Regions from separate parts of the Streptomyces sp. SID14515 genome, predicted to be linked through region 1. Evidence: riboswitches for the same ligand, from Rfam matches in the RefSeq annotation. Region 1 holds a riboswitch; each other region holds the start of a gene.
What was found. A riboswitch is a leader RNA that binds a small molecule or an ion and turns the genes downstream of it on or off. The one in region 1 is predicted to bind cyclic di-AMP.

Region 1 (6,596 bases):
GTCGGCGGGCACGTCGTGGCCGAGGACCTGGGCGGCGCGCAGGGCAACCCGGGTGTGGCCCTCGGGCGACAGATGCAGCCGGTCGGCGTCCCACGCGCGCCGGTCCTGGACCGAGCGCAGCGACCACAGGTCCAGCACGGGGCACTGGTAGCGGTCGGCGATGGCCCGCAGATGGACGTTGTACGTGGCGATCTTGCCGCGCATGTGGCGCAGCACCGGAACGCCCCGGGTGTCGAAGCCGGTGGTGACCATGACCGTGCCGACGGCGTTGCTCAGGTCGGCGACCGCCCGCTCGAAACGCTCGGCGAGGTCGTCGGGGTCGGTGCCGGGCCGGATGATGTCGTTGCCGCCCGCGCAGAAGCTGACCAGGTCGGGGGCCAGCTCCTTGGCGCGGGGGATCTGCTCCTCGACGATCTGGTCGAGGAGACGTCCTCGTACGGCGAGATTGGCGTAGCGGAAGTCCCCGTGCGGGGAGTCCTCGGGGCCGGCCTCCGCGTCGGGGGCCGGGAGCCGGTCGGCGAGGAGGACCGCGAAGCGGTCCGCCCAGCCTACGAAGGTCCCGTCGGGGCCGGGGTCGCCGACGCCCTCGGTGAAACTGTCGCCAATCGCCGCGTACGACCCGATGATGTGCTGCTGGTTGTTTCTCGAATCGTCTGCCACAAGCACTTATCCTGCATCGTTCGATGTGACCTACGCGACCGTAATACGGGGTTGACGGGTGGTGAGATAGACCACCCGGTCAGGTTTTGGTAAAGCCGGAATAAAGAGAGGGGCGGTGCGCCGCCGCGCACCGCCCCTCGGATACTTCTCGTCGCGCTCGGTCAGACGGAGACGCCGTGCTGACGCAGGTACGCGATCGGGTCGACGTCCGAGCCGTAGCTCGGGCCGGTGCGGACCTCGAAGTGCAGGTGCGGGCCGGTGGAGTTGCCGGTGGAGCCGGAGAGGCCGATCTGCTGGCCGCCGGTGACGGTCTGGCCGACGGAGACGTTCAGCGAGGACTGGTGGGCGTACTGGGAGTACATGCCGTCCTCGTGCTGGATGACGACCTCGTTGCCGTACGAGCCGCTGTTGCCGGCCGAGACGACGGTGCCCGGGCCGATGGCCAGGACGGGGGTGCCGGAGGCGGCCTGGAAGTCCGATCCGGTGTGGTAGCCGCTGGACCAGCTGGCGCCCGAAGCGCGGTACTGGGTGGTGACGTTGGCGCTGGCCAGCGGGGCCGACCAGCCGGAGCCGGTGGCCTCGGAGGAGCCGGTCTGCGCGGAGTCGCCGGAGCCCTCGGAGTCGTCGGCGGAGATGGTGTCGCCCTTCGGGGCTTCCTTCGGCGCGGCCTTCGGGGCCGGAGCGGCCTTCTTCGGGGCGGCCTCGGGAGCGGCGGACTTCTCGGCCGGGGCGGAGCCCTTGGCGCCGAGGGTCAGCTTCATGCCCGGGTGGATCAGGCTGGGGTTCTCGCCGACGGTGGAGCGGTTGTCCTGGTACAGCTTCTCCCACCCGCCCTTGAGCTGGTGCTCGGCCGCGATCTTCGACAGGTAGTCGCCGGAGACGACGGAGTACGTCTTCGGGGCGGTCTTCGACGCGGCGGGGGCGGCCGACGGGGCGGTGTGCGCGGCGGCGACCGAGGCGGCGGCGGGCTTCGCGGCCGGAGCGGCCTGGTCGGCGGCGCTCGCGACGGTGGCGCCGATGAGCGGCAGGGCGAGTGCGGCGCCGCCGGTCCCCGCGACGAGGACGCCGCGGGAGATCGGGCCGGACTTCGGACGACGGTGCTTACCCTTTGCGGGCATGGGGAAGTTCCTCTCCGGCGCCTGCGAGGTGAGCTGTCGGGTTCGGGCTGGAGATGCCCGGTCGCGTTGCGGCGACTTCACCCCGAGCCGGTCCGGATCACTCCGGATCGGCGGCTTACCTGGTTCCCCCGCTCCTGCCACACGTGAGTGGGTGGGTGCGAATTCCGGGCGGCGGCAGGATTAGGCGGTCCGTCCGGATTGCGGCGACCGTAAACCGGTCAGGACGAGCGGAACAAGCCATCGGTTGCGCGCCGGAATCATCGATTCGATATCGCCCCGGATTTCCCGTCACACTCCGTGGATTACGGATCTTGGATTTCCGTACGGGCAACGGGAATACCCCCGGGCGCGCTCGCCACGGTCCGTCACGGATATGATCCCGCTCACCTCCGGAATCCCATCTCCCCCATTAGCGGGGCATGTTCTGCGAAATACACCAATACGGACATGCCGCCGAGAGTGCTCCTGACGCCGGGTCAGCCCGGCCTCGACGGCACCCCGCGACGGGGTGGCGACCGTGATGATTTTCTGTCGAATCGATGTCGTATCGTCACGGGAGCGCCCTCGCCGGCGAGCCGCGCCGACGCCAGAGATCCCAGGAGCCACCGTGACGCAGCAGGTGCCGCAGGTCCCGCCGACAGAGACCGTGCTGACCGGAGTCCGCAACTTCCGCGACGTGGGCGGGCTCCCCACCACGGACGGGCGGCGCACCGCCTTCGGGCGGCTCTACCGCAGCGGCCACCTGGCGCACGCCACCGCCGAGGACGCGGCCTTCCTCGGCGGGCTCGGACTGCACACGGTCTTCGACTTCCGCCACTCCGCCGACCACCGCCTCGACGGTTACGACATCGAGCTGCCCGGTGTCCGCAATGTCAGCATTCCGCTCTCGGACCCGGCCGACGGCGCGGAGTTCTGGCGGCTGGTGGGCGACGGGAACATCGAGCAGCTGCGCTCGGTCCTCGCCAACGGCAAGGGCGTCGACCGCATGATCCGGATGTACCGCGCGACGATCGAGGACCGCACCGCCGAGCACAGCCGGGTGCTGCACGCGCTGGCCGAGGACAGCGTCCCGGCCCTGATGCACTGCGCGGCGGGCAAGGACCGGGCCGGCCTCTCGATCGCGGTCGCCCTGCTGGCGGTCGGCGTGGAGGTGGAGGCGATCGAGGAGGACTACCTCAAGTCCAACGACCTCCACCGCCGCTACAACGTGAAGCGCTCCGACGCGTCCGACGCGGGCATGTCGCCCGAGGTGATGGAGCTGCTGGACCCGCTCTTCGGGGCGCGGCCCGCCTATCTCGCGGCGGCCTTCGCGACCATCGAGGAGAACTGGGGCACGACGGACCGCTACCTGGCCGAGGGGCTGAAGATCTCCGCCGACACCCGGGAGCGGCTGCGCGAGCGCCTGCTCGACCAGGACTGACCCGTCCGCCGGCGGGCCGTCACTTGCTCCCGGCCACCACGAAGAGCAGGTAGAGGAAGGCCGCGATGACATGGCCCGCCACCAGATAGGCGAAGAGCCGGATGATGACGCCGCGCGGCATCCGCTTCTCCTGCGGGTCCTCGTTCGCGCGACGTCCGGGGCCCAGCGGGTCGTAGTGTTCGGAATCGGACATGACGGTCCTCTCTGTCGGCCTCGCGGCCGGTGGAGCGAAGGATGGAGCCGGCGGGGACGGCCGGTCAGCGCGCGTGGAGGGCGTTGCCGAGGCAGAGCTCGGCGGCGGGACTCTGCAGCAGGGTGTGGACGAAGAGCAGCTCAGCACCGCCGCGGTCGACGGCCGCGATCCGGTGCGGGGTGAGCGAGTCGAAGTGGGCGCTGTCGCCGGGTTCGAGGTCGTGCACGGTGTCGCCGAGCCCGACCCGCAGCCGCCCCTCCATGACGTACAGCCACTCCTCGCCGGGATGGACCCGGACCAGGTCGCCCTGGGCCCCGTACGGAACACGTACCCGCAGGGCCTGCATCGCGCGGCCGGAGCCGCCGGCCTGCCGGTACATCCAGCCGTCCGCCTCCGCCCCCTCGAAGCCGCCGCCGCGGACGATCGCGTCCCGTTCGGGCGGCTGCTCGCCGAGGAGCTCGGAGACCGTCGTACCGTAGATACGGGCCAGCCCCAGCAGCATCGGCAGCGAGGGCTGTCGGCGGCCGGTCTCCAGCCGGGAGAGATGGGCCGGGGAGAGTCCGGCCCGCCGGGCGGCGGTCTCCAGGGTGAGACCACGGCTTCGGCGCAGGTCACGCAGTCGGGGTGCGACGCCGGGGAGCTCGTCCGGCACCCCTTCGTCCGGAGGGTTCATGCCTCCATTGGGCCAGGATCTTTCCTCCGGGGCAAATAACTTGCCCCGGAGGCAAAGCGGCATCCGTCAGCGGTTGGCCACGGCCTGCTTGACCAGCGTCCGGCCGAAGTCCCACATCAGTCCGCCGCCGCTGTGCGCGTCGTCCATGACGGAGGTGAACGCCGCCACGAAGCGCTCCACCTCCGCGTCGCCGATGACCAGCGGCGGGATCAGCTTGATCACTTCCAGGTGGTCGCCGGAGACCTGGGTGAGGATCCGGTGCTTCTGGAGCAGCGGCACCACGACCATCTGAGCGAAGAGCCCCTTGCGGGCCGCCTGGAGCATGGTCCAGCGGCTGCGGAGCTTCAGCGACGACGGCCGGCCGAACTCGATGCCGATCATCAGCCCGCGCCCGCGGACCTCGTGCAGCAGCTCGTAGCGGTCCACCAGGGCCGCCAGCCGCTCGCGCAGCAGATCGCCGGTGCGCCGGGCGTTCGCGACGGTCTCCTCGTCCTCCATCACCGTCAGGACGGCGAGCCCGGCCGCCATCGCCTGCGCGTTGGAGCCGAAGCTCGCGGAGTGGACGAGGACCCGGTCCATCGAGGAGTAGACCTTGCGGAAGATCCAGTCCTTGCCGAGGGTCGCGCCGACGGGCACATAGCCGCCGGAGAGCGCCTTGGCCACGCAGACCAGATCGGGCTCCACGCCCTCCTCGTGCTGGTAGGCGTAGAAGTCCCCGGTCCGGCCCAGGCCCGTCTGCACCTCGTCGGCGATCAGGAGCGCCTTGTGCCGGTGCAGCAGCTCCTGCGCCTGACGCAGATAGCCGGGCGGCGCGGCGTGCACGCCCTTGCCCTGGATCGGCTCGACGACCAGGGCCGCGACATCGCCCCGCTTCAGCTCGCGGCGCAGCGCGTCCAGGTCGCCGAGCGGCACGGCCGTGTCGGGCAGCAGCGGGGCGAAGCCGTCGCGGAAGCCGCTCTCCCCGTTGACCGACAGCGATCCGGTGGTGAGCCCGTGAAAGGCGTGGTCGCAGTAGAGGACCCGGGGCTTCCCGGTGGCGTACCGGGCGAATTTCAGCGCCGTCTCGACCGCTTCCGTGCCGCTGTTCCCGAAGAAGACGCGGTCCAGGTGCGGGCTGTGGGTCAGCAGCTTCTCGGCGAGCAGTCCGGGCAGCGGCTGGCAGTCGAAGCGGGTGAGGTCGGCGAGCTGGGCGTCCAGGACGTCGTGCAGGGCCTGCCGGACGACGGGGTGGTGGCGGCCCAGGCCCATGACGCCGAACCCGGCGAGCATGTCGAGGTAGTCGTTGCCGTCCGCGTCCCAGAAATACGCGCCCTCGGCCCGCTCGTAGACCTTGTCGAAGCCGATGGTGTGCAGCATGCGCGGCAGCTGGTGGTTGAGGTGGCGCGCGTGCAGCTCGTACCGCTCGGCCCCGCGCTCGGCGAGGAGCCGCGTCAGATCGAAGCCCTGGGATCCGCCGTCCGTCATCGCCCGCTCTTCTCCTTCGGATGTGCTGCACCGTGCGGCCGGCCGCCCGGGGAACCCGCGGCGGCCGGCCGTACCTCGTCGGTCACCGGCTCACCGGTTGCTGGTGATGGTCTCCCGGGCCGCGCGCAGGGATTCCTTGAGGGACCCCATGGTGGCGAGCACCGCCGTGGGCTCGTAGCCGCAGTGCGCCATGCAGTTGGCGCAGCGCGGGTCCTTGCCGCGGCCGTACTTCTCCCAGTCGGTCTCCTCGATGAGCTGACGGTACGTCGGTACGTAGCCGTCGCTCATCAGGTAGCAGGGGCGCTGCCAGCCGAAGAGCGAGTAGTTCGGAATCGCCCACGCGGTGCACGGGAAGTCCGCCTTGCCCTCCAGGAAGTCCAGGAAGAGCGGCGAGTGGTTGAGCCGCCAGCGGGCCCGGTTGCCGCCCGCGAAGGCCTTCTTGAAGAGCTCTCGGGTCTGCTCGACGCCCAGGAAGTGCTCCTGGTCGGGAGCCTTCTCGTAGGCGTAGGCGGGCGAGATCATCATCTCGTCGACGTGCAGGTCGTCGTTGAGGTAGTTGAGGACCTCGATGATGGTCTGCGGGGTGTCGGTGTTGAAGAAGGTGGAGTTGGTGGTGACGCGGAAGCCGCGCCGCTTGGCCTCCTTCATCGCGGCGACGGCCTCGTCGAAGACGCCTTCCTTGGCGACCGACTCGTCGTGCCGTTCGCGCAACCCGTCGATGTGCACGGCGAAGGCGAAGTATGGGGACGGGGTGAACTTGTCGAGCTTCTTGCGCATCAGCATGGCGTTGGTGCAGAGGAAGACGTACTTCTTCCTCGCGACGAGCTGACGCACGATCTCGTCGATCTGCGGATGCATCAGCGGTTCGCCACCGGCGATGGACACCATGGGGGCGCCGGATTCGAGCACCGCGCCCACCGCCTGGGCGACCGGCATGCGCTGCTTCAGGACACCGGCCGGGTGCTGGATCTTGCCGCATCCCTCGCAGGCGAGGTTGCAGGCGAACAACGGCTCCAGCTCGACGATCAACGGGAACTTCTCACGCTTGCGGAGCTTCTGTTCGAAGAG
Region 2 (6,596 bases), on a different contig from region 1:
CCGTCCCCGTATCGAGGTGACGGTCGAGGCGTCCGACGAGGGCGAGAACCGGTCGGCGGGCGGGAACGCCACCGCGGTCGGGCGGCTCGTCTCGGCGATCGACTGGCTGGTGGACGCGAAGCCGGGCCTGTACGACGCACTCGACGTTCCGCTGCGGCCTGCGGTCGGCAGGCTGGGAAGGAGACCGGCATGATCATCGATGTTCCGGAGGGCGAGGAGCCCATCGGCTACGTATGGGGGGAGATGGTGCCCGGCATCGGGATGGCCGCCGCCACGTTCTCGATGTCGGTGTACGAACACACGACGCTGGGGCTGCGGGAGTTCGAGGCGGCCAGGCTGCGGGTGGCGCAGATCAACGGGTGCCTGTTCTGCCTGGACTGGCGGACCGAGCGGGACGGGGCGAAGGTCGAGGAGGAGTTCGCCGACGCGGTGACCCGGTGGCGTACGACCGACGCCTTCGACGAGCGGACCCGGCTCGCGGCGGAGTACGCCGAGCGGTACACGCTCGACCATCACGGTCTGGACGACGCCTTCTGGGAGCGGATGACCGCGCGCTACAGCCAGGCGGAGATCGTGGAGCTGACGATGAGCATCGGCTCGTGGCTGGCGTTCGGGCGGCTCAACCATGTGCTGGGGATCGACTCGGTGTGCGTGCTGCCCGGTCACGGGTGAGGGGCGGGGCCCCCACGGACGGAGTCCGGGGCCGCCGGGTTGGCACTCCCGGCCCCGGGCTCTTTCGTGGGTCGCCTACAGATCGGTCGCGATGATCCGTTCGATGTTGCGTTCGGCGAGCGCGGTGATGGTGACGAAGGGGTTCACGCTGGTGTTGCCGGGGATCAGCGCGCCGTCGATGACGTACAGGCCGGGGTAGCCGTGCAGCCGGCCGTAGTTGTCGGTGGCCTTGTCCAGGACCGCGCCGCCCAGCGGGTGGTAGGTGAGGTGGTCGCCCCAGATCTTGTAGACACCGAAGAGGTCCGTGCGGTAGATCGTCCCCTCCTTCTGGTTGATCTTGTCGAAGATGGTCTTCGCGGCGTCGATGGACGGCTGCTTCCACGCCGTCTGCCAGTTCAGTTCGGCCTTGCCCGCCGCCGCGTTCCAGGTGAACTGGGCGCGGTTGGGGTTCTTGGTGATCGAGAGGTAGAAGGAGGCCCAGGTCTCGATGCCGGTGGGCAGCGGAGCGACTTCGGCGAACGCTCCGCCGGCGTCCCAGTTGTCGATGCCGCCGGTCGGGATGGACGACTGCACCTTGCCCGTCGGATCCCAGAGGTGGTTGGCCCGGCCGCACATGACGTTGCCGTTGTCGCCCCAGCCCTTGCCGATCTCGTTGTTGAGGAGGGGCAGGGCGCCGGTGGCCTTGAGGCCGACGAGCAGCTTGCTGGTGCCCACGCTGCCCGCGGCGAAGAACACCTTGTCCGCCGTGACGGTCTTGGTCACGGCGGTCCGGCCGCCGGTGTCCAGCTGGTCGATGAGCACGGTGTAGCCGCCGCCGGGGGCCGGGGTGACCGTGGTGACCTTGTGGAGCGGGGAGATGGTGACCCGGCCGGTGGCCCTGATCCGGTCGATGTAGGTCTTCTGGAGCGACTTCTTGCCGTAGTTGTTGCCGTAGAGGATCTCCGCGTCCAGGGCCGACTTCGGTACGGTTCCGGCCGCCTCCTGCTTCATGTAGTCCCAGTCGTACACGGCGGGCACGAAGAGGAACGGGAAGCCGGAGCGCTGCGCGTGTTTTCGGCCGACCCGGGCGTACTGGTAGCAGTCGACGGTGTCGAACCAGGCGGGATCGATGGTGGTGACGCCGAGCCCGCTGTTGGCGCGCGGGTAGTAGGTGCTGTACATCTCCTCGGCGTTCACCGTCGGGAGGATGGCGCCGAAGTTCTCCCGGCGCGGGGTGACGGCCATGCCGCCGTTGACCAGGGATCCACCCCCGACGCCGCGGCCCTGGTAGACCGTGATGCCGCCGAACTCCTCGGCGTCCAGGATGCCGGTGTAGCGGTTGACGTCCTTGTCGATGGGGAAGCCGAGGAAGTTGCTCAGCGGCTGCTTGGTCCGGGTCCGCAGCCAGAAGGAGCGGTCGTCCGGTTTGGTGGTGTTGGCGAAGATCTTTCCGTCCGCGCCCGGGGTGTCCCAGGCCATGCCCATCTCGACCATGTGGACGTCCGTGCCGGCCTGGGCGAGCCGGAGGGCGGCGACGGAGCCGCCGTATCCGGTGCCGATGACCAGGACGGGCACATGGGCCCCGGAGCCGATCGGCGCTGCTGCCGCCCGTGCGCTCGCCCAGGCCGGTGCGGTGGTCCCGGCAAGCGCCGCGACCCCCAGAAGAGAACCTGTTCCAGTGATGAATCTTCGACGCGAGACGCCCTTGGTCCCGCCATCCTGCTTGGTAGTGTCACTCATGTGACATCCCTCACTCTCGACAGAGTGCAACAGGTTCTACTGTCGATCGCGTGGTAAGTCACTAGAAACTTGGGGGTAACTTCACGGCGCCGTCCGGCATGACGGAGGGGCCCCGGACCATGCAGTCCGGGGCCCCTCGGGTTCGGGCGCGGAGGATCAGTAGGCGCCGAAGACGTTGTCGATCGAGCCGTAGCGGTCCGCGGCGTAGTTGCACGCGGCCGTGATGTTGGCGACCGGGTCATAGCTGTCGGTCGAGGTGCCGGGCACGTGGTAGGCCTGGAAGGTCGGGTCGATGACCTGGAGCAGGCCCTTGGACGGGGTGCCCTTGACCGCGTTGGAGTCCCAGTTGTTGATCGCGGCGGGGTTGCCCGAGGACTCGCGCATGATGTTGCGGTGGATGCCCTCGTAGGTGCCGGGGATGCCGTGCTCGGCCATGACCGCGAGCGATTCCTTGATCCAGCCGTCGAGGTCATCGGTGTATGCGACGGCCTTCTCGGCGGCCGGAGCGGCCTTCGCCACCGGGGCGATGTTCGTACGCTCCGAACGGTCGGCACGGTCCGCCGACGCACCGCGCGCGGTGGCGGCGGAAGCCTTGGAGGACTTGGCGTCCGACGGGGCGGCGGCCTTGTTTCCGAGCGTCAGCTTGATACCCGGGTGAATAAGGTCGGGATTCTCTCCGACGATCTTCCGGTTGCCTTCGTACAGCTTCTGCCAGCCGCCGCTGACGGAATGCTCTCGGGCGATCTTGGAAAGCGTTTCGCCGGCCACCACGGAATGCTGGGCGGGCGCGGCCTTCACGGCGGAATTCGCCTGGGCGACCACCGCGGCGGGGGCCACGGCCTGCGGTGCGGCGGTGGGGGCGGGGGCCGCGAAGGCGCTGGTGGCGCCGATCACGGGGAGCGCGAGAACGGCTCCGCCGGTGGTCACGGCGGCGAGGCCACGACGCAGCGAGGTGGACTGGGGACGGCGGTGCTTACCCTGTGCGGGCATGGGGGATTTCCTCTCCGGCGCCTGCGAGGTGAGCTGTCGGGTTCAGACGGGAGATGTCTGGCCGCACGATCGTGCGACTTCACCCCAAGCCGTTCCGGTTACGGTTCGGCGACTTACCTGGGTCCCCCGCTCCTGCCGTACGTGAGTGGGTTTCGGATTCCCGGACGGCGGCAGGATTCGGCGTTCCATCCGGATTGACGGTGACCGTAGGCGAGAAACGCGGGACAGAACAAGCCCCGCATTCCGGATTCCCTTTTCCACGCAAGATCGAATGGCGGAATTCCCGGATCGGCCCGCACCGTCACGGCGTCAACTTTCTTCGCACAGAAGGGAACCGATGCCTCCGGTTCTGCGTCCGCGCCCTCGGACGTGACGCTCACCACTCGCTCGCGGTGATGGCGAAAACAGGCCCAGGCAAATGCATCAAAAGGCCTGGAAATCCCTTTACGGATAGACGGAGCAAAAGAACCAAATCGACCATATGGGCATAACGAAACGGGCCAATCGGACACTCTGGGTGGGGGTGACCGAAGGGCCCGCGGGGCGATCGCTTACGGTGTGGGGTGGAGACTAGTAAGCCAACCCTTACCTCCGACGTACGCTGTACCTGCCCGCGTTCGCCCGCCCCGAAGGATCACCACGCCATGACACGCCCCGTCCGCGTCGCCATTGTCGGAGCCGGCCCCGCCGGTATCTATGCTGCGGACGCGCTGCTCAAATCCGAGGTCTGCCAGGACCCGGGGGTCTCGATCGACCTCTTCGAGCGCATGCCCGCGCCCTTCGGCCTGATCCGTTACGGCGTGGCCCCCGACCACCCGCGCATCAAGGGCATCGTCAAGGCCCTGCACCAGGTGCTGGACAAGCCCCAGATCCGGCTCTTCGGCAACGTCAGCTACCCGCACGACATCGGCCTGGACGACCTGCGGTCGTTCTACGACGCGGTGATCTTCTCCACCGGCGCCGAGGCCGACCGGGCGCTCGACATCCCCGGCATCCAGCTGGACGGTTCCTACGGCGCCGCCGAGTTCGTCTCCTGGTACGACGGGCACCCCGAGGTCCCGCGCACCTGGCCGCTGACCGCGGAGAAGGTCGCGGTGCTCGGCGTCGGGAACGTGGCCCTGGACGTGGCCCGTGTCCTGGCCAAGACGGCGGACGAGCTGCTGCCCACCGAGATCCCGGACAACGTGTACCAGGGCCTCAAGCAGAACAAGGCGCTGGAGGTGCATGTGTTCGGGCGGCGTGGCCCCGCACAGGCCAAGTTCAGCCCGATGGAGCTGCGGGAGCTGGACCACTCCCCCAACATCGAGGTCATCGTCAACCCCGAGGACATCGAGTACGACGAGGGCTCCATCGCCACCCGCCGGGAGAACAAGCAGGCCAACATGGTCGCGCAGACCCTGGAGAACTGGGCGATCCGCGATGTCGGCGACCGCCCGCACAAGCTGTTCCTGCACTTCTTCGAGTCCCCGGTCGAGATCCTCGGCGAGGACGGCAAGGTCACCGCGCTGCGCACCGAGCGCACCGAGCTGGACGGCACCGGCAACGTCCGGGGCACCGGCAAGTTCACCGACTGGGACATGCAGAGCGTCTACCGCGCCGTCGGCTACTACTCGGAGGAGCTGCCCAAGCTCCCCTTCGACGTGGCCTCCGGCACCGTCCCGCACGAGGCGGGCCGGGTCATCGCCGGTGACGAGCACATGGCCTCGGTCTACGTCACGGGCTGGATCAAGCGCGGTCCGATCGGTCTGATCGGGCACACCAAGGGCGACGCCAACGAGACGGTCGCCTGCGTCCTGGAGGACCGCGCCGCCGGCCGCCTGCCCGAGCCGGCCACGCCCGCCCCGGAGGCCGTCGAGGCCTTCCTGGAGGACCGCGGCGTCCGCTACACGACGTGGGAAGGCTGGCACAAGCTGGACGCCCACGAGCAGGCGCTGGGCGCGGCCCAGGGCCGTGAGCGGATCAAGGTCGTGGAGCGCGAGGGCATGCTGGAGGCCTCCGGCGCCTTCGCGCCGAGCGAGCGCCCCGCCGACGCCTGATCGGCAAGACACCCCCTAGGGGTCCGGGTCCGGGGCTGCCGAGTGCCCCGGGCCCGGCCCTCGGAACGTGCGCCACAGGTCCGGTCCGAAGGTCCGCGCCGGGGGTCGCCGCACCGCCGGAGCCTCGGCCCACCGGGCGGCGAGCAGGAGCGCGATGTCGTCCGGGCGGTCGACGGCCGCCCTGGCCTCGCCGATGACCTGGTCGGCCGTCTCGGCCAGCGAGACCGCGCCGATGCGTTCGACGGTGGCGCGCAGCCGCTCGATGCCCTCGTCGATGTCCGTGCCGGGGCGCTCGATCAGCCCGTCCGTGAAGAGGGCGAGCATCGCTCCCGGGTCGAGCCGCATCTCCGTGACCGGGTAGGTCGCGTTCCCGTCGATGCCGAGCACGATGCCGCCGGGCAGGTCCAGCACCTCCGTCCGGCCGTCGGGCCGCCGCAGCACGGGCTGCGGATGCCCCGCCCGTACTGCGCGGGCCACACCGGTCGCCGGGTCGAGCGCGATGTAGCAGCAGCTGGCGAACTGACCCGGGTCCAGGTCGATGAGCAGCCGGTTGGTACCGCTCATCACCTCCTGCGGATCGTGGTTGCTCAGCGCGAACGCCCGTACCGCACTGCGCAGTTGTCCCATCGTCGCGGCGGCGGAGACACCGTGCCCCTGTACGTCGCCGATGATCAGGGCGAGTTCGTGGCCGGTCTCGATGACGTCGTACCAGTCGCCGCCCACGTCCATGCCCTGGGTGCCGGAGAGATAGCGGCCCAGGGTGTCGACCCCGTCGGCCTCCGGCAGTCGGTGCGGCAGCAGGGCGTCCTGGAGTCCGCGGGCGAGGGCCGACTCGCTGTCGTAGCGCTGGGCTCGTTGCAGGGCCTGGGCGATCAGGCCGGCCAGTGCCGTCAACACGGTGCGCTCCTCCGGGCTGAAGCCGCGCGGCCGGTCGAAGCCGAGGATGCAGGAGCCGACGGGCCGCCCCGAGGCGATCAGGGGCAGGAACGCCCGCGCCCCGACGTCCGCGTCGATGGGGATGCCCGGATAGGCCTCGGCCAGGCGCTGCATGGACTCGAAGAAGATCGGTCGGCCCGTGGTCAGGGTCTCCACGCCGGGAATGCTGACGTCGAGCCCGACCCCGTCGAAGCGGTCGAGGAACCCCTTCGGGAATCCCGTCTCCCAGGCCAGATGGAGGTG
Region 3 (6,596 bases), on a different contig from region 1:
GCCGGCGTCAACTGGATGTCCGTGCACTCGGGCATCGACTTCCCCGTCTCGTACGGCACTCCGGTGATGGCCGCGACCGACGGCACCGTGCGCACCCAGCTGAACAGCGCCTACGGGGTCATGGCGATCGTGACGGCGGCCGACGGCACCGAGACCTGGTACTGCCACCTCAGCAGCACCAAGATCCGCTCGGGTCCGGTGAAGGCCGGTGACGTCATCGCGTACTCCGGGAACTCGGGCAACTCCACCGGTCCTCACCTGCACTTCGAGGTCCGGCCCGGCGGCGGTGCGGCGATCGACCCGCTGGTGTGGCTGCGCAGCAAGGGCGTCAACCCGACCTGACGAGCATGTGAAAAAAGGGGGGCCCGAGGGCCCCCCTTTTCGCGTCCGTCCGTGCGTCTACAGCTTCTCGACCGGCGCGTACCGCAGGAGCAGCTTCTTCGGGCGCTCGTCGCCGAAGTCGACCGTCGCCTTGGCCTGGTCGCCGAAGCCCTCGACGGCCGTCACCGTGCCGAGCCCGAACTGGTCGTGCGTGACCCGGTCCCCGACCACCAGGGTGACCGTCGGCTTCTCCGCGCCGCGCCGGGTCGCGAAGCCCGAGGGGCCGGTGCGGGCGCGGGAGGAGGAGAGCGAGGACGTGATGCCGGAGGTCGGTCCGGCGGGGGCGGCCATCGGGCCCTTGCGCTTCCACTCCAGGTGCTGCTCCGGGATCTCCTCCAGGAACCGCGAGGGCGGGTTGTACGAGGGCTGGCCCCAGGCGCTGCGCATCGCGGCCCGGGTCAGATAGAGCCGTTCGCGGGCGCGGGTGATGCCGACGTACGCGAGGCGGCGCTCCTCCTCCAGCTCCTTGGTCTGGCCGAGGGCGCGCATGTGCGGGAAGACGCCGTCCTCCATGCCGGTGAGAAAGACCACCGGGAACTCCAGACCCTTCGCGGTGTGCAGGGTCATCAGCGTGATGACGCCGGAGCCGTCCTCGTCCTCGTCGGGGATCTGGTCGGAGTCCGCGACGAGCGCGACCTTCTCCAGGAACTCCGCGAGCGTGCCCGCGCCCTCCTCGTCGCCGCGCTCCTGCTCGAACTCCAGGGCGACGGCGGCGAGTTCCTGAAGGTTCTCGATACGGGTCTCGTCCTGCGGGTCGGTGGAGGACTGGAGCTCGGCGAGATAGCCCGTGCGCTCCAGGACGGCTTCCAGCACGACGGCGGGCCCGGCGCCGGACTCGACGATCGTGCGCAGCTCCTCCATCAGCGTGTTGAAGCGCTTGACGGCGTTGGAGGAGCGGGCGGCCATGCCGTACGCCTCGTCGACGCGGCGCAGCGCCTGCGGGAAGGAGATCTTCTCGCGCGTCGACAGGGCGTCGATCATGGCCTCGGCGCGGTCGCCGATGCCGCGCTTGGGGACGTTGAGGATGCGGCGCAGCGGGACGGTGTCCTCGGGGTTGGCGAGGACGCGGAGGTAGGCCAGGACGTCCCGGACCTCCTTGCGCTCGTAGAAGCGCACGCCGCCGACGACCTTGTAGGGCAGGCCGACGCGGATGAAGATCTCTTCGAAGACACGGGACTGGGCGTTGGTCCGGTAGAAGACGGCGACGTCGCCCGCCTTGGCGTCGCCCGCGTCGGTGAGCCGGTCGATCTCGTCGGCGACGAACTGCGCCTCGTCGTGCTCGGTGTCGGCGACATAGCCGGTGATGCGGGCGCCGGAGCCGGCGTTGGTCCAGAGGTTCTTGGGGCGGCGGCTCTCGTTGCGCTCGATGACGGCGTTGGCGGCGGAGAGGATCGTCTGCGTGGAGCGGTAGTTCTGCTCCAGCAGGATCGTCGTCGCGCTCGGGTAGTCCTCCTCGAACTGGAGGATGTTGCGGATGGTCGCGCCCCGGAAGGCGTAGATCGACTGGTCCGCGTCGCCCACCACGCACAGCTCGGCGGGCGCGTCGTTCTCCCCGGCCGGGCCGACCAGCTCACGGACCAGCGTGTACTGGGCGTGGTTGGTGTCCTGGTACTCGTCGACGAGGACGTGGCGGAAGCGGCGGCGGTAGTGCTCGGCGACGTCCGGGAAGGCCTGGAGGAGGTGGACCGTCGTCATGATGATGTCGTCGAAGTCCAGGGCGTTGGCCTCGCGCAGGCGGGCCTGGTAGAGCGCGTACGCCTGGGCGAGGGTCTTCTCGAACCCGTCCGCCGCCTGTCCGGCGAAGGTCTCCTCGTCGATGAGCTCGTTCTTGAGGTTGGAGACCTTGGCGGTGAAGGACTTCGGCGGATAGCGCTTGGGGTCCAGGTCGAGGTCACGGCAGACCAGGGCCATCAGGCGCTTGGAGTCGGCGGCGTCGTAGATCGAGAACGACGAGGTGAAGCCGAGCTTCTTCGACTCGCGGCGCAGGATGCGGACGCACGCGCTGTGGAAGGTCATGACCCACATGGCGTTGGCGCGCGGGCCCACCAGCTGCTCGACGCGCTCCTTCATCTCGCCCGCGGCCTTGTTGGTGAAGGTGATCGCGAGGATCTGCCCGGGGTGCGTGCCGCGCTCGGCCAGCAGATGGGCGATGCGGTGGGTGAGCACCCGGGTCTTGCCGGAGCCGGCCCCGGCGACGATGAGCAGCGGGGATCCGGCGTGCACGACGGCGGCGCGCTGCTCGGTGTTCAGCCCGTCGAGCAGCGCGGCGGAGTCGATCACCGGGCGCGGGTGACCGTCCCGGTAGTACCCGTCCCGGGGAGGCGGGGGCGCGTCGTAGACGCCCTCGAAGAGTCCCTCCGGCACCGCTTCGGGCGCGTGGTCCTCGGGGGGCGGCGGGGGGCCGTCCTCCGCGGGCTGGAGGCCGGTCAGGAAACTGTCGTCAAAGAGGCTGCTCATCGCCTACTGAGTCTAGGCGGCCGGACTGACAACCTTCCGCCGAAGCCGGGAAGCGACGGTTTCGGCTCTACGCACGGAGAGCGGACGTCGACGTTCCGTGAAGGAGTGCCCGGTCGGAGGGGGTGCGGAGCCCTCGATCCGAAAAGGTCACGAAAATGTATCGGGCATATCGCTCATCGTGCTTCCCAGCGGTGCCACGGGTTGGCTAGCGTGCTCGGTCAGGTGATCCGTACCTCCCTGAGGCGAACCGCGCCTAACGGACACCTCTGCCGAATCCGTCCTGCCCTCCAGGCAGTTCGGAACCGGGGACCCACACGCAGAACCGGGGTGAATCGGTCCGTGACCTCGATCCGGACCGTAGGACAGCCTTCCGTTCCGTCCGAACCCGACAGCTAACCCGGTAGGCGGTCCACGGAAGGAGATGCCGGTCTTGGCATCGCATCGCAAGCCGCGCACGAAGGTGCGCACCACCACTCCCGCCGTCGGGCTGACGACGGCCGCGCTGGCCTCCGTGACGTTGCTCTCCACGCAGAGCGCCACGGCCGCGCCCGCGGAGCCGAAGCCCGCCATCGAGGAAGTGCAGAAGAAGGTCGACGCCCTGTACCGGCAGGCGGGCACCGCGACCCAGGAGTACAACCGGGCCAAGGCCGCCTCCGCCACGCAGCAGAAGAAGGTCGACACGCTGCTCTCCGACGTGGCGAAGCGGACCGAGAAGATCAACGAGGCGCGCCGGGCGCTGGGCTCCTACGCGGCGGCGCAGTACCGCAGCGGCGGCATCGCGCCCACGGCGACGTTCTTCCTGGCGGACGACCCGCAGGGGTACTTCGACCAGAGCCGGCTGATGGACCGGGCGACGGAGCGGCAGCAGAAGGCCGTCACCGATTTCCGTACGCAGCAGGCCTCGGCGGCGAAGAAGCGCGCGGAGGCGGTGAAGAGCCTGGAGACCCTCACCGAGACGCAGGCCACGCTCGCCTCCAGCAAGAAGGACGTGCAGACCAAGCTCACCGAGGCCCGTGGGCTGCTGTCCCGGCTGACCGCCGAGGAGAAGGCGCGGCTGGCGGAGCTGGAGCGCAAGAAGGAGGCCGAGGCCAAGGAGAAGGCGGCGAAGCTGGCCGCCCGGCAGGCCGCCGAGGCGAAGGAGAAGGCCGAGGCGGAGGAGAAGGCCCGCGAGGAGGCCGCGAAGGAGTCGGGCGGTTCGGGCACGGGCTCCGGTTCCGGTACGGGCACGGGTTCGGGCTCCGGATCCGGTACGGGCAGCGGTTACGCCGCCAAGGCGGAGAAGGTGCTGGACTTCGCCCGCGCCCAGATCGGGAAGCCGTACGTCTGGGGCGCGTCGGGCCCCTCCTCGTACGACTGCTCGGGGCTGACGCAGGCGGCGTGGCGGGAGGCGGGCGTGACCCTGCCGCGGACCACCTGGGATCAGGTGAAGGTCGGGACCCGGGTCGCCACGTCCGACCTGCGGCCGGGGGACCTGGTCTTCTTCTACGACGACATCAGCCATGTCGGCATCTACAAGGGCGACGGCATGATGATCCACGCCCCGAAGCCGGGTGCGAACGTGCGCGAGGAGTCGATCTACTACATGCCGATCTACGGGAGCGTCCGCCCGGCGTAGTACGGGTACGGGCCGGGGGGCGGCTCTTCGGCGGCCGCCCCCGGAAGGCCGTGGTCCGGCCTCAGGTCCAGACGGTGGCGATGAAGATGTTGGCGACCGTCAGCCCGCCGACCGCCCCGAACGCGCCCTCGTCGACCGTCTCGTCGTCCCGCTTGACGTAGACCAGGGCGAGGATCACGACCAGCAGCGCCAGCTTGATGCCGATCTTGACGTTGTTCACGGTCTGGTCGTCGGCCTGGTTGAGGCCGACGAGGGCGATGCCGGTGACGAGCATGGTCAGCGCACCGTGGAGCATGGCCGGGCCGAAGCGGGCGGTGCCCTCACCCATGGCCTTCATCTGCGTCAGGAAGCCGCCCAGCAGGGAGGCGATGCCGATGATGTGCAGGGCGACGAAGACATTGATGAGTACGTCCATGGCTCCGGAGCCTAGCCATGGCCAAAGTTTTACCTTTCAGTGAGGCAAGCCTTCATTGATCGCTTCGATCATCAGCGATCGGCGAAACGTCACATCAGGGCAATAGCTGTCATGGTGACCCTTTTCCGCGCACCCGGATTAGCGTCCTTCACGGACCCGCCGGTATCCCCCGGCGGTCGGCCGACAGGAAGGATGCCGCCCCCGTGGCAGCGCACCGCAGGTCAGCTCACCGAAAACCCAAGCAGCGCCCGTTCACCGGCCCTGCTGCCCGCACCGCCGCCACCCTGGCGCTCGCCGGGGCCGCCACCGCCGTCTCGGTCAGCGGGGCCGGCGCGGCCCCCGCCGAACCGGCTCCCACCGCCGACCAGGTCAAGGCGAAGGTCGACCGGCTCTACCACGACGCCGAGGTCGCCACCGAGAAGTACAACGGGGCGAAGGAGAAGGCGGCCGCCGCCACCCGCAGGGTCGAGGCCCTGACCGACGAGGCCGCCCGCCGCACCGACCGCCTCAACACCACGCGGAACGCCCTGGGTTCGCTGGCCACCGCGCAGTACCGCGGCGGCACCCTCGACCCGGCCCTGCAACTGGCGCTCTCCTCCGACCCCGACGCCTATCTGCAGCGCGCCTCCTACCTCGACCGGGCGGGCGACCGCCAGAGCGGCCTGCTGCGGAACATCAAGCGGCAGGTCTCCCAGATCACCCGCGTCAAGGCCACCGCCGACCAGGAGACCGAACGCCTCGCCGCCCGCCGCACCGAGCTGCGCGAACACCGCACCGCGATCCGCACCAAGCTGGCCGACGCCCGCAGGCTCCTGGACACCCTGACCGCCGACGAACGCGCCGCCTACGAACGCTCCGCCGACGCCCGGCACGGGGGCGGCCCCGCCCACGCCGACCGCTCCACCGCCCGGAGCGGCCCGGCAGCGGCCCCGAACTCCCGCGCCGGGCAGGCCATCGCCTTCGCCCACGGGGCGATCGGCAAGCCGTACGTCTGGGGCGCGACGGGCCCCAACGCCTTCGACTGCTCGGGCCTGACCCAGGCGGCCTGGAAGGCGGCGGGCGTGAGCCTGCCACGCACCACCTACACCCAGATCAACGCCGGATCCCGGGTCTCCCGCTCCGAACTGGCCCCCGGCGACCTGGTGTTCTTCTACTCCGGGATCAGCCATGTCGGCCTCTACATCGGCGGCGGCCAGATGATCCACGCCCCGCGCCCGGGAGCACCGGTGCGCATCGCGCCCATCGATCAGATGCCTTTCGCCGGGGCGACGCGCGTGGCATAGTCCCCGGCGCCGATCCGTACCGCCGAAGGAACTCCCGTATGACGATGGCGAACGCCGTCCAGGATTACGCCCGTACGCTCACGCTGCGGTCGCCCGACCACTACCGCGTGGGCCCGTTCACCGTCCGGCACAACCCGGGCTGGGAGCTGAAGTACGCCAACTACGCCATCCCCGACCGCGAAGCGGAACCCACGGCGGACGAGGTGGCGGCCCTGGTCGAGGCGTTCCGGCGGCGCGAGCGGCTGCCCCGCCTGGAGTTCCTGCCCGCCTGGGCCCCGGCTGTCGAACCGGCCCTGCTCGCCGCCGGTTTCACCGTGGAGAACCGGGCCCCGCTGCTGGCCTGCGGCCGCGAGGACCTCCGGACGCCGAGCCCGGTCGACGGCCTCCGCATCATGGTGCCCGGCACCGAAGCGGAATTCACCGACGCCGCCCGCGTCCAGCATCA

Region 2: it holds a riboswitch for cyclic di-AMP, as region 1 does, so the genes downstream of both, G3I54_RS03830 (transglycosylase SLT domain-containing protein) here and G3I54_RS03305 (LysM peptidoglycan-binding domain-containing M23 family metallopeptidase) in region 1, are expected to answer to the same signal.
Region 3: it holds a riboswitch for cyclic di-AMP, as region 1 does, so the genes downstream of both, G3I54_RS08465 (C40 family peptidase) here and G3I54_RS03305 (LysM peptidoglycan-binding domain-containing M23 family metallopeptidase) in region 1, are expected to answer to the same signal.

Annotation. Positions count from the first base shown of each region.
Region 1 is NZ_JAAGMH010000019.1:26,699-33,294, reverse strand. Features, by position in the region: gene G3I54_RS03310 (SGNH/GDSL hydrolase family protein) at 1-660, opposite strand, end outside; gene G3I54_RS03305 (LysM peptidoglycan-binding domain-containing M23 family metallopeptidase) at 822-1,778, opposite strand; cyclic di-AMP (ydaO/yuaA leader) riboswitch at 1,782-1,942, opposite strand; gene G3I54_RS03300 (tyrosine-protein phosphatase) at 2,386-3,198, shown strand; gene G3I54_RS38835 (DUF6126 family protein) at 3,218-3,391, opposite strand; gene G3I54_RS03295 (XRE family transcriptional regulator) at 3,456-4,064, opposite strand; gene G3I54_RS03290 (aspartate aminotransferase family protein) at 4,131-5,528, opposite strand; gene hpnH (adenosyl-hopene transferase HpnH) at 5,619-6,596, opposite strand, start outside.
Region 2 is NZ_JAAGMH010000021.1:56,044-62,639, reverse strand. Features, by position in the region: gene G3I54_RS03845 (dihydrodipicolinate reductase) at 1-193, shown strand, start outside; gene G3I54_RS03840 (carboxymuconolactone decarboxylase family protein) at 190-672, shown strand; gene G3I54_RS03835 (GMC oxidoreductase) at 748-2,391, opposite strand; gene G3I54_RS03830 (transglycosylase SLT domain-containing protein) at 2,548-3,381, opposite strand; cyclic di-AMP (ydaO/yuaA leader) riboswitch at 3,387-3,574, opposite strand; gene G3I54_RS03825 (FAD-dependent oxidoreductase) at 4,026-5,417, shown strand; gene G3I54_RS03820 (SpoIIE family protein phosphatase) at 5,433-6,596, opposite strand, start outside.
Region 3 is NZ_JAAGMH010000043.1:21,694-28,289, reverse strand. Features, by position in the region: gene G3I54_RS08475 (peptidoglycan DD-metalloendopeptidase family protein) at 1-342, shown strand, start outside; gene pcrA (DNA helicase PcrA) at 400-2,838, opposite strand; cyclic di-AMP (ydaO/yuaA leader) riboswitch at 3,096-3,261, shown strand; gene G3I54_RS08465 (C40 family peptidase) at 3,260-4,453, shown strand; gene G3I54_RS08460 (hypothetical protein) at 4,515-4,868, opposite strand; gene G3I54_RS08455 (NlpC/P60 family protein) at 5,072-6,151, shown strand; gene G3I54_RS08450 (GNAT family N-acetyltransferase) at 6,190-6,596, shown strand, end outside.